Magnetospirillum sp. XM-1: one gene and its partner. The protein of the gene in region 1 interacts with the protein of each later gene in a pairwise test. Links are inferred from orthologs where the notes say so. Each region holds a gene or a part of one and is shown on either strand. Other genes may lie near its edges.

Region 1 (8,012 bases):
TGGCCGACCAGTTGGGCCGTTCGGTGGGCGACATGTACCAGGGCGCCTTCCTCCCCGGCTTCGTGCTGACCGGCCTTTATGCCGGCTTCATCTTCCTGGTCACCATGATCAAGCCGGACTTCGCCCCGGCCCTGCCGCCCGAGGCCCGCTCCTTACGCGGCATGGCCCTGCTGGTGCGCACCGTGACCTGCCTGGTGCCCCCGCTGATCCTGATCTTCCTGGTGCTGGGCACCATCTTCATCGGCGTCGCCACTCCCACGGAAGGCGGCGCCATGGGCGCGGCCGGCGCCATGATCCTGGCGCTGATGAAGCGCAAGCTGGACTGGGCCCTGATGCGCCAGGCCATGGACACCACCGCCAAGCTGTCGTGCTTCGTGGTGTTCATCCTGGTGGGCTCCACCGTGTTCGGCCTGGTGTTCCGCGGCGTCAACGGCGATTTGTGGGTCGAGCACCTGCTGACCGGCCTGCCGGGCGGCAAGCTGGGATTCCTGATCGTCGTCAACGTCTTGATGTTCGTGCTGGCCTTCTTCCTCGATTTCTTCGAGTTGGCCTTCATCCTGGTTCCCCTGCTGGGACCGGTGGCCGAAAAGCTGGGCATCGACCTGATCTGGTTCGGCGTGCTGCTGGGCGTCAACATGCAGACCTCGTTCATGCACCCGCCCTTCGGCTTCGCGCTGTTCTACCTGCGCAGCGTGGCGCCCAAGACCGATTACGTGGACAAGATCACCGGCAAGCTGACGCCCAAGATCACCACCGGCCAGATCTACTGGGGCGCCGTTCCGTTCGTGATCATCCAGATCATCATGGTCGGCCTGGTCATCGCCTTTCCCGACCTGGTCACCGGCGGCATCGACAAGGCCGCCGACATCGACACCTCGAAAATCCAGATCGAGGTGCCGCAGGGCGAGTTCGGCGGCGGCATGTATGGCGGCCCCGACAGCAAGTAACGGAGCAACGAAAAAGCCCCGCACCTTCCGGTGCGGGGCTTTCCTTTTGCGGTTTCCCGAGACTACTTCTTGGGGACGCCGTAGAGCATGAAGTTGTCGAAGCCGGCCTCGGCGACGCTGAACCAGGAGCGCTGCTCGGCCAGATAGGCGCTCCAATGGTCGAAGACCTTCTTGAAGTTGGGATTGGTCGCGCATTCCTCGGCATAGGTTTCCTGGGCCGCCTTGTAGCAGGCCAGCATGATGTCCTTGGAGAACGGACGCAGCTGGGTGCCGTTGGCGATCAGGCGCTTGAGCGCCGGCGGGTTGAGCACGTCGTACTTGGCGCTCATGTCCAGATTGGCCTCGGCCGCCGCCGCCTCGAACACCGCCTTGTAGTGCTTGGGCAGCTTTTCCCACTCGTTCTTGTTGACCAGGGCCGAGACGCAGGGGCCGCCTTCCCACCAGCCGGGGTAGTAGTAGTAGGGAGCCACCTTGTTGAAGCCCAGCTTCTCGTCGTCATAGGGGCCGACCCATTCGGCGGCGTCGATGGTGCCCTTTTCCAGGGCGGGGTAGAGATCGCCGCCGGCGATCTGCTGCGGCACCACGCCCAGCTTGGTCAGCACCTTGCCGGCATAGCCGCCGATGCGGAACTTGAGGCCCTTCAGGTCCTCGACGGTCTTGATCTCCTTGCGGAACCAGCCGCCCATCTGGGTGCCGGTGTTGCCGCAGGGAAAGTTCAGCATGTTGTACTTGGCGAAGAACTCGCGCATCAGCGCCATGCCGCCGCCATGGTACAGCCAGGAATTCTGCTGGCGGGTATTGGCGCCGAAGGGCATGGAGGCGTCGAAGCCGAAGGTGGCGTCCTTGCCGACGTAATAGTAGCTGACGGTATGGCCGCATTCGACGGTGCCGTTCTGCACGGCGTCCAGCACCTGCAGGCCGGGGACGATCTCGCCGCCGGCAAAGACGCGGATCTGGAACTTGCCGTCGGTGGCCTCGGCGACCCTTTTCGCCAGCACCTCGCCGGCGCCGTAGATGGTGTCCAGGCTCTTGGGGAAGCTGGACGCCAGGCGCCACTTGATCTCGGGCATGCTCTGCGCGATGGCCGGAGCGGCAATCGTGGTCGAGGCCGCGGCCGCGCCCACGGCGGCGCCGGTCAGAAATTTACGTCGCTGCATTAAAGTCTCCTCCCAGAAAACTTTTTACCGGTTGATCCGGATCAGGTGGAAATTATCCTACACCAATGCAAGGGGGACGCAACGCGACGGCCATTACGGAAAACCGTAATATCCCATCCAGGGACACCCGTTCCACCGTCGTCATCGCCGGACTTGATCCGGCGATCCACGCGGTGCCGCCTAAAAAGGCGTGGATGGGCGGGACAAGCCCGGCCATGACGTCTTGGATATTCAGGAGAACCGGTTATTCCTGGGGAATCCGGTGGGCGGCAGGCGGCCGACCGAGGCGCGCTTGCCCAGCCAGGGGGTAAGGTCGGCTTCGGTGCGGGTGCGCTCGCCCAGCGGCCAACTCAGGCCCTCGGCCAGGGTGAAGACCTTGATGTCGGCCATGCCGCCGTCGCGGTACTTCTGCAAGATGACGCCCCTGCCCCGGCTCATCACCGGAATCTCGTCCGCCATGAACACCAGCAGCTTGCGGTTCTCGCCGATGACGGCGACGGCGTCGCCCTCGAAGGGAAGGCAGAACTTGGCCTTTTCACCGTCGGCGCAGTTGAGGACCATCTTGCCCGCCCGCGTCTGGGCCAGGACTTCGTTCTCCTCGACCACGAAGCCGCGATCGGAATTGGTGGCCAGCAGCAGCTTGCGCCCGGGCTTGTGGACCAGCACGGCGGCGATGTCCACGTCACCAGCCAGATCGATCATCAGGCGCAAGGGCTCGCCATGGCCGCGGCCCGACGGCAGCTTATCGCCGCCGATGGTGTAGAAGCGCCCGTCGGTGGCGAAGATCAGGATCTTGTCGGTGGTCCAGGCCTTGAGCAGGAATCCCAGCTGGTCGCCTTCCTTGAACTTGAGCGCGTCGGGATTGTCGGAATGACCCTTGAGCGCCCTGATCCAGCCCTTCTCGGACAGCACCATGGTGATGGCTTCGCGCTCCACATAGGCCTCGATGGGCACCACCACGGCGGAAGGGGCGTCGCCCAGCTCCGTGCGGCGCTTGCCCAGCTGGGTGTGGCCGCCGAAGGCCTTGCGGGTCTCGGCCACCTGGGCAGCGATGGCGGCCCAACGGCGGGATTCGTCGGCCAGCAGCGCCTCGAGATCGGCCTTCTCCGCCGACAATTCGGCGTGCTCGGTCTTGATCTCCAGCTCCTGCAGCTTGTTCAAGGAGCGCAGCCGCATATTGAGGATGGCCTCGGCCTGCACCTCGGACAGCTTGAAGGTCTTGATCAGCTCGGCCTTGGGCTCGTCGGCGAAGCGGATGATCTTGATGACCTTGTCGAGGTCGGCATAGACCTTGAGGAATCCTTCCAGCACCTCCAGGCGCTTGGCGATCTTTTCCAGCCGGTGCCGGGCGCGGCGTTCCAGCACCACCATGCGGTGGTCGAGGAAGGCGCGCAGCACCTCCTTGAGGTTCATGACGCGCGGCACCGCCTGCGCGTCAAGCACGTTCATGTTGAGCGAGAAGCGCGATTCCAGATCGGTCTGGCGGAACAGCTGCTCCATCACCAGTTCGGCCTCGACGGTGCGGTTGCGGGGCTCCAGCACGAGGCGGATGTCCTCGGCGGATTCGTCACGGATGTCGGCCAGCAGCGGCAGCTTCTTCTCGGACAGAAGCTCGGCGATCTTCTCGATCAGCTTGGCCTTCTGCACCTGATAGGGAATCTCGGTGATGACGATCTGGTACAGCCCGTGGGACAGCTTCTCCACCGCCCACTTGGCCCGCACGCGGAAGGCGCCCTTGCCGGTGCGGTAGGCCTCGGTGATGGCCGCGCTGGTCTCCACCAGCACGCCGCCGGTGGGGAAATCGGGGCCGGGCATGTGGGCGATCAGCTCGTCCACGTCGCATTCCGGCTTGGCGATCAGATGGTCGAGCGCGTCGCAGATCTCGCCCAGATTATGGGGCGGAATGCTGGTCGCCATGCCCACCGCGATGCCCGCCGAGCCATTGGCCAGCAGGTTGGGGATGGCCGACGGCATGACCACCGGCTCTTCCTCGGTGCCGTCATAGGTGGGGCGGAAATCGACGCAATCCTCGTCGAGCCCTTCCATCAGGGCGGCGGCCACCTCGGTCAGCTTGGCCTCGGTGTAACGCATGGCGGCCGCGTTATCGCCGTCGATATTGCCGAAATTGCCCTGGCCTTCCACCAGGGGATAGCGCACGGCGAAATCCTGGGCCAGACGCACCAGGGTGTCGTAGACCGCCACGTCGCCGTGGGGATGGTACTTACCGATGACGTCGCCGACCACGCGGGCGCACTTCTTGAAGCCGCCGCTGGGGTCCAGCTTCAACTGGCGCATGGCGAACAGCAGGCGGCGATGCACCGGCTTCAACCCGTCGCGCACATCGGGCAGCGAGCGCGACACGATGGTGGACATGGCATAGGCGAGATAGCGCTCGCCCAAGGCCTCGGCAAGCGGCGTCTCGCGGATTTCGCCGGTCACGGCGGGTTGGGTCATTACAGTCCTCTGGCTTTTGAAGCCAGATATAGTACCCGATGGGCCGCCAACGTCAACCGGTCGTGGCGTCCGCCATCTTCTTCCACTGGCGCCAACCCTTGGGGGTCAGCAGGGCATGGGCGAAGAAATCCAGGCCCTCGGCCACATATTCCTCCAACCCGCACTGCTCCTTGAGCCGCCAGTGCTTTAGCGCCCAGGAATGGGCGAAGGTCACCAGCTGGTAGGTCACCAGCTCCACATTCACTTCGCGCATCAGCCCCGCCTTGATGCAATCGGCAAGGCAGGCGGCGATCATGCCGTTGGTCTCGATCTCGCAATCCTTGATCAGGCGGCGGCGGTCGTCGGGCAGCGACTTGGTGGAGCGATAGGCCAGGACGGTGGCCTCGCGCCGCTGGTCCACCACCCGGCAATAGGCGCGGATCGCCGCCTGAAAGCGCTCCAGCGGGTCGGAAAGTCCTTCCAGCGCCGCCGGAATTTCGTGCTTGTAGGATTCCAGCACCGACAGAAGGGCGAGCAGCAGCACGTCCTCCTTGTCGCTGACATACTGGTAGATCAGACCGGCCGAAACGCCCGCCTTCTTGGCCACGTCCTGAATGGTGGTGCGGTAGAAGCCCTGGTGCGAGAACAGCTCCACCGCCGCGGCGATGATCTGGCCGCGCCGCCTGGCGACCAGGGTTTCGTCAGCGACCTGCGCCTTGACGTCGTGAACCGCAGCCGGCTTGTTGTCCATTCAGCGTCCCGCCCTGGTTGGAGGAATTTAAAAGTCCGACTACCCCGCCCCTGGCCAGAGGTCAACCTCTACATCAGCTCTCCACCCGCCACGGCGATGCTCTGGCCGGTGATGGAGCCCGAGCCCGGCAGGCACAGCCAAGCCACCGCCTCGGCCACCTCTTCCGGCTTGATCAGGCGCTTCTGCGGGTTGGAGGCGACCAGTCCGGCCAGGGCCTCGTCCCGCGTCCGCCCGGTCTTGGCCACGATGTTGGCGATCGTCTCCTCGACGATGTCCGTCTCGGTATAGCCTGGGCAGACGGCGTTGACCGTTACCGGCTTGGCGGCCAGTTCCACCGCCAGGGCGCGGGTCATGCCCACCAGACCATGCTTGGCGGCGCAATAGGCGGCGCAATAGGCCATGCCGGTCAGTCCGGCGGTCGAGGCCACGTTGACCACCCTGCCCCATCCGGCCTTCAGCATGTCGGGCAGCGCCGCCTGGGTGCACAGGAAGGCGCCGGTCAGGTCGGTGCGCAGGATGTCGTCCCACAGGGCGAGATCGGTCCGGGCGAAAGGCGCCGCCTTGGCGATGCCGGCATTGTTGACCAGGATGGCGATGGGGCCGAGCTGGGCCGATGCGCGAGCGAAGCCGGTCTGGATGGCCGCCGGATCGGTGACGTCCACGGCCAGCCCCTGGCAGCCCATGGCGGCGGCCGCCTCGTCCAGGCGCTTTTGGTCGCGGCCGGTGATGGTCACCGCGGCGCCCAACACCAGCAGCTGGCGGGCGATGGCGGCGCCGATGCCGCGACCGCCGCCGGTGACCAGGGCATGACGGCCGACAAGCGGCCTGGAATCACCCATCATAGGGTCAACCCTTCGTAAACCTTGGAGGCGATGACCAGCTTCTGAATCTCGCTGGTGCCTTCATAGATACGCAAGGCGCGGATTTCGCGATAGAGCTGTTCCACCATCATGCCGCTGATCACCCCCAGGCCGCCGAAGATCTGCACCGCCTGATCGATGACCATCTGGGCCTGTTCGGTAGCCCACAGCTTGGCCATGGAGGCCTCGCGGGTTACCCGTCCGCCGTGCGTGTCCTTGGTCCAGGCCGAGCGGTAGATCAGCAGGGCCGAGGTGTCGACGGCCACCGCCATGTCGGCGATCTTGGCCTGGATCAGCTGGAAATCGGCAAGGCGCGAGCCGAAGGCCTTGCGCTTGACCGAACGGGCCAGGGCCTCGTCCATGGCGCGGCGTGCAAAGCCCAGGGCGGCGGCGCCCACCGTGGTGCGGAACACGTCCAGCACGCTCATGGCCACCTTGAAGCCGTCGCCGGGCTTGCCCAGCATGTTGGCGGCGGGCACCCGCATGTTCTCGAACTTGAGCGAGCCCAGCGGATGGGGCGCGATGACGTCGATGCGCTCGGACACCGACAGGCCCGGCGTGGAGGCGTCCACCACGAAGGCCGCCAGGGTCTTGGCCCCCGGCTCGTCGCCGATGCGGGCGAAGACGGTATAGAAATCGGCCAGACCTGCATTGGAAATCCAGGTCTTGGCGCCGTCGATGACGTAATGGTCGCCGTCCAGGACCGCCTTGGTGGTCATGGCGCCCACGTCGGAACCGGCGTCGGCCTCGGAGATGGCGAAGGCGGCGATCATCTCGCCGGTGCCCACCTTGGGCAGATAGCGGGCCTGCTGCTGCTCGTTGCCGAACAAGGTGATGGCAGCAGAGCCCAGACCCTGCATGGCGAAGGCGAAATCGGCAAGACCGGCATGGCGGGCCAGGATCTCGCGGCCCAGGCAGAGCGCCCGGACATCGAAATCCTTTGCCCGCCCGCCGTGGGCGGCCGGAATGGCCGCCCGAAGGAACCCCGCCTGTCCCAGAGCCGTTACCAGGCGTCGGGCGGTCTGGTCCATGGCGGGGCCGTGCGCCTCGTCCTCGGGACACACCTCTGGGAGGGTGGTGTTGGCCCAGACCTCGAGCGACGCGGCGAACGCGCGGTGGGACTCGTCGAGAAAGGGCCAGTCGAGGAACGTGGCATCGCTCATTTTATTTTCCTTAGGTATCCCCTCTCCTGCAGGCGGGAGAGGGGGGATAAGCCGGGATCAGTTACCTTCGAACACCGGCGCCTGCTTGTTGGCGAAGGCGATGTAGGCGCGCTCGAAGTCCTTGGTCTGCATGCAGATGGCCTGGGCCTGGGCCTCTGCCTCGATGCACTCGCCCAGACCGTGGTTCCACTCCTGCCACAGCATCTTCTTGGTCATGGCGTGACCGAAGGTCGGGCCGTTGGCCAGCGAATGGGCCAGCTTGTTGGCGGCGTCCAGCAGCTCTTCCGGGGCGTGCAGCGAGTTGTAGTAGCCGACGCGCTCGGATTCCTCGCCGCCCATGGCGCGGCCGGTGTAGAGCAACTCGGCGGCACGGCTCAACCCGATCAGGCGGGGCAGCAGGGTGCAGGCGCCCATGTCGGCGCCGGCCAGGCCGACGCGCACGAACAGGAAGGCCACCTTGGACCGCGCGGTACCCAGACGGATGTCGGCGGCGCAGCCCAGCATGGTGCCGGCGCCGGCGCACACGCCGTCGATGGCGGCGATGATCGGCTGGGGCGCGTTGCGCATGGCGCGCACCGCGTCACCGGTCATGCGGGTGAATTCCAGCAGTTCCGGCATGTCCATCTTGGTCAGCGGGCCGATGATCTCGTGCACGTCGCCGCCCGAGCAGAAATTGCCGCCCGAACCGGTGACGACCACCG
Region 2 (2,822 bases), 1.3 Mb from region 1 along the record:
GGTCGATGGCCAGCACCGGCAGCTCGCTGATGCCCGCCTTCTCCAGCTCGGCCACCAGATTGGCGGTCAGCTCGTCACCGGCCTCGGTGAAGATCTCGCCGGTCTGCTCGTTGATGATGTCCTCGGCCACATACTGGCCGATCATGTCCTCGGGCGTGACCACGATGTCGGTCAGGCCGGCTTCCTTGAGCTTCTTGCCCAGGCGCGGCGTCATCTTGGTGCCGGCGTCGGCCACCTTCTCGCCGGTCTTGGCGTCGATCAGGTCGGAGACCAGCTTGACGCCCTTCAGGCGCTCGGCGTCGAACGGAGTCTTCCAGCCCTTGGGACCGCGGGTGTAGGTCACCTTGCCGTAGAAGTAGGCCAGGATCTCTTCCGAGGTCATGCCCTTGATCTCGCTCTGCTCGAGACCCTTGCCCTCGGCGGCGCGCGACGCGCGCAGCGCGGCGGTGTTCATGCCGTCCAGCGCATACAGCAGCGTGGTCACCGGCAGCTTGCGGCGGCGGTCGATGCGCACATAGACCAGGTCCTTGGCGTCGAACTCGAAGTCCAGCCAGGAGCCGCGATAGGGAATGACGCGGGCGGCGAACAGGTACTTGCCCGACGAGTGGGTCTTGCCCTTGTCGTGGTCGAAGAACACGCCCGGCGAACGGTGCATCTGGCTGACGATGACGCGCTCGGTGCCATTGATGACGAAGGTGCCGTTGGACGTCATCAGGGGCATGTCGCCCATGTAGACGTCCTGCTCCTTGATGTCGCGGATGGAGCGGGACCCGGTGTCCTCGTCGATATCCCACACCACCAGGCGGAGCGTCACCTTCAAGGGCGCCGCGAAGGTCATGCCGCGCTGCTGGCACTCCTCCACGTCGTACTTGGGGGTCTCCAGCTCATAGCGCACGAACTCCAGGGTTCCGCGCTCAGAGAAATCCTTGATCGGGAAGACGGACTTGAAGACTTCCTGCAGGCCAAGATTGGCGCGCTGCTCGGGAGCGGTGTCCATCTGGAGGAAATGATCGTAGGAGCTCTTTTGCACCTCGATCAGGTTCGGCATCGGCGCAACGGTGGGGATCCGCCCGAAGCTTTTGCGCACACGCTTGCGACCCGTATAGGATTTAGCCATTGCCGCTCCTCGTCCTCTTCGTGGGGTTTAACCCAACAAACTCGTCCTGCCCGGGTTCACCCGGGATGCCCCCTGCGGGGCCCTGCCCCGTAGGGTAGGTTTTGACCACCCTTACGGGGTGATCGGTAAAGCGCCAGAAGGCCGGGATACGGCAAACCCGCATCCCGGCCCCTGGATAAACACCAGAAGGCGTTCTTACTTGACCTGCACCTTGGCGCCGGCCTCTTCCAGAACCTTCTTGATCTTCTCGGCTTCGTCCTTGGCCACGCCTTCCTTGACGGGCTTCGGAGCGGCCTCGACCAGATCCTTGGCTTCCTTCAGGCCCAGGCCGGTGATGGCGCGGACTTCCTTGATGACGTTGATCTTCTTCTCGCCGGCGTCGGCGAGGATCACGTCGAACTCGGTCTTCTCTTCGGCAGCCGGGGCAGCGGCACCGGCGGCAACGGCGGCGACGGCCACCGGAGCGGCGGCGGAAACGCCCCACTTCTCTTCCAGCATCTTCGAGAGCTCGGCGGCCTCGAGAACGGTCAGGGCGGACAGGTCGTCAACCAGCTTGGCAAGATCAGCCATTTAAAACACTCCTAGTAAAAGCTTGAAGCTTGGGATTGGTTCAAAAATCTCACGCGGCGTCCTTGTCCGCCTTGGCCTTCAGGACGCGGGCCAACTGGCCTGCGGGCGCCTGAAGAACGCCGGCGATACGGGTGGCCGGGGTCGAAATCATGCCGAGCAGCTTGGCACGCAGTTCGTCGAGCGACGGCAGCGTGGCGAGCGCCTTGACGCCGTCCACGTCCAGACGATTCGGGCCCAGCGATCCACCGAGGATCTTGAGCTTGTCGTTCGTCTTGGCGTAGTCGGCGACGACCTTGGCGGCGGCGACCGGATCGCGCGAAACGGCGATGGCGGTCGGCCCGACGAACAGGTCGGCGATGGACTCGAACTCGGTACCCACAAGGGCGAGCTTGGTGAGACGATTCTTGGTCACCTTGAAGGTGGCGCCAGCCGCACGCATCTTCCCGCGCAGATCAGTCATCTCGGCGACCGTCAGACCCGAATAATGGGTGACGACCACCAGCCCGACGTCTCCGAGCGTTCCCTGCAGCGAGCCGACCCACTCTGTCTTTTGTGTCCGGTCCACTTTCGTCTCCAAACATAGAGCCGAAACGTCCCCGCCATCATGGCGGCTGGTTCCGGTCCATTGCCCATGGCCTGGTCGGGTGGCGAACCACCCGGCAAGGCCGGTGGCCTGTCCCAGAAGCTTCAAGCCGTGCCGATCCCCCCGAAAAGGGAACCGGAAGCGTTCTTTGACCTCTGTCTGCGCAGGCGGGGAACCCCTTCAAGCCCCTTTGACGGGGCACCTACGGTCTCGGACAGGTTGGAAGTCCCCTTAAAGGGAACTTCCGCCTTCTCCCCTTCCCTCTCGGGTCGGGGAAACCTTTTGTCCCCCGGCCTTAGGCCAGGGTGGCGACGTCGAGCTTGACGCCCGGGCCCATGGTCGAGCTGATGGACACCTTCTTGAGGTAGGTGCCCTTGGCGCCCTGGGGCTTCGCCTTGTTGATGGCATCGACGAACGCCTTGACGTTCTCGGCCAGCTTCTCTTCCGAGAACGAGGCCTTGCCGATGCCGGCGTGAACGATACCGGCCTTCTCGACGCGGAACTGGACCTGACCGGCCTTGGCGGCGCGGACGGCCTCGGCCACGTTGACGG

Evidence for each region. Proteins that work in one complex are often made in the same cells at the same time.
Region 2: the proteins of parC (region 1) and rplL interact in binary tests that used the Escherichia coli proteins (3 or more experiments, as listed by UniProt). The link is inferred for Magnetospirillum sp. XM-1 from one-to-one orthologs.

The regions. Positions count from the first base shown.
Region 1 is NZ_LN997848.1:3,381,377-3,389,388, forward strand. The notes cover bases 1,948-4,930. They hold parC (DNA topoisomerase IV subunit A), read right to left. Parts: upstream 4,559-4,930; coding sequence 2,336-4,558; downstream 1,948-2,335. Other genes in these bases: XM1_RS15650 (TRAP transporter substrate-binding protein), read right to left, coding at 1,948-2,104; XM1_RS15660 (TetR/AcrR family transcriptional regulator), read right to left, coding at 4,611-4,930. In the rest of the region: XM1_RS15645 (TRAP transporter large permease subunit), read left to right, coding at 1-947; more of XM1_RS15650, read right to left, coding at 1,010-1,947; more of XM1_RS15660, read right to left, coding at 4,931-5,288; XM1_RS15665 (SDR family NAD(P)-dependent oxidoreductase), read right to left, coding at 5,357-6,130; XM1_RS15670 (acyl-CoA dehydrogenase family protein), read right to left, coding at 6,127-7,311; XM1_RS15675 (enoyl-CoA hydratase family protein), read right to left, coding at 7,369-8,012. UniProt on the Escherichia coli protein: Topoisomerase IV is essential for chromosome segregation; it is the principal protein responsible for decatenating newly replicated chromosomes. It relaxes supercoiled DNA.
Region 2 is NZ_LN997848.1:2,086,539-2,089,360, reverse strand. It holds rplL (50S ribosomal protein L7/L12), read right to left. Parts: upstream 1,688-2,822; coding sequence 1,313-1,687; downstream 1-1,312. Other genes in the region: rplA (50S ribosomal protein L1), read right to left, coding at 2,566-2,822; rplJ (50S ribosomal protein L10), read right to left, coding at 1,737-2,252; rpoB (DNA-directed RNA polymerase subunit beta), read right to left, coding at 1-1,117. UniProt on the Escherichia coli protein: The binding site for several of the GTPase factors involved in protein synthesis (IF-2, EF-Tu, EF-G and RF3). Is thus essential for accurate translation.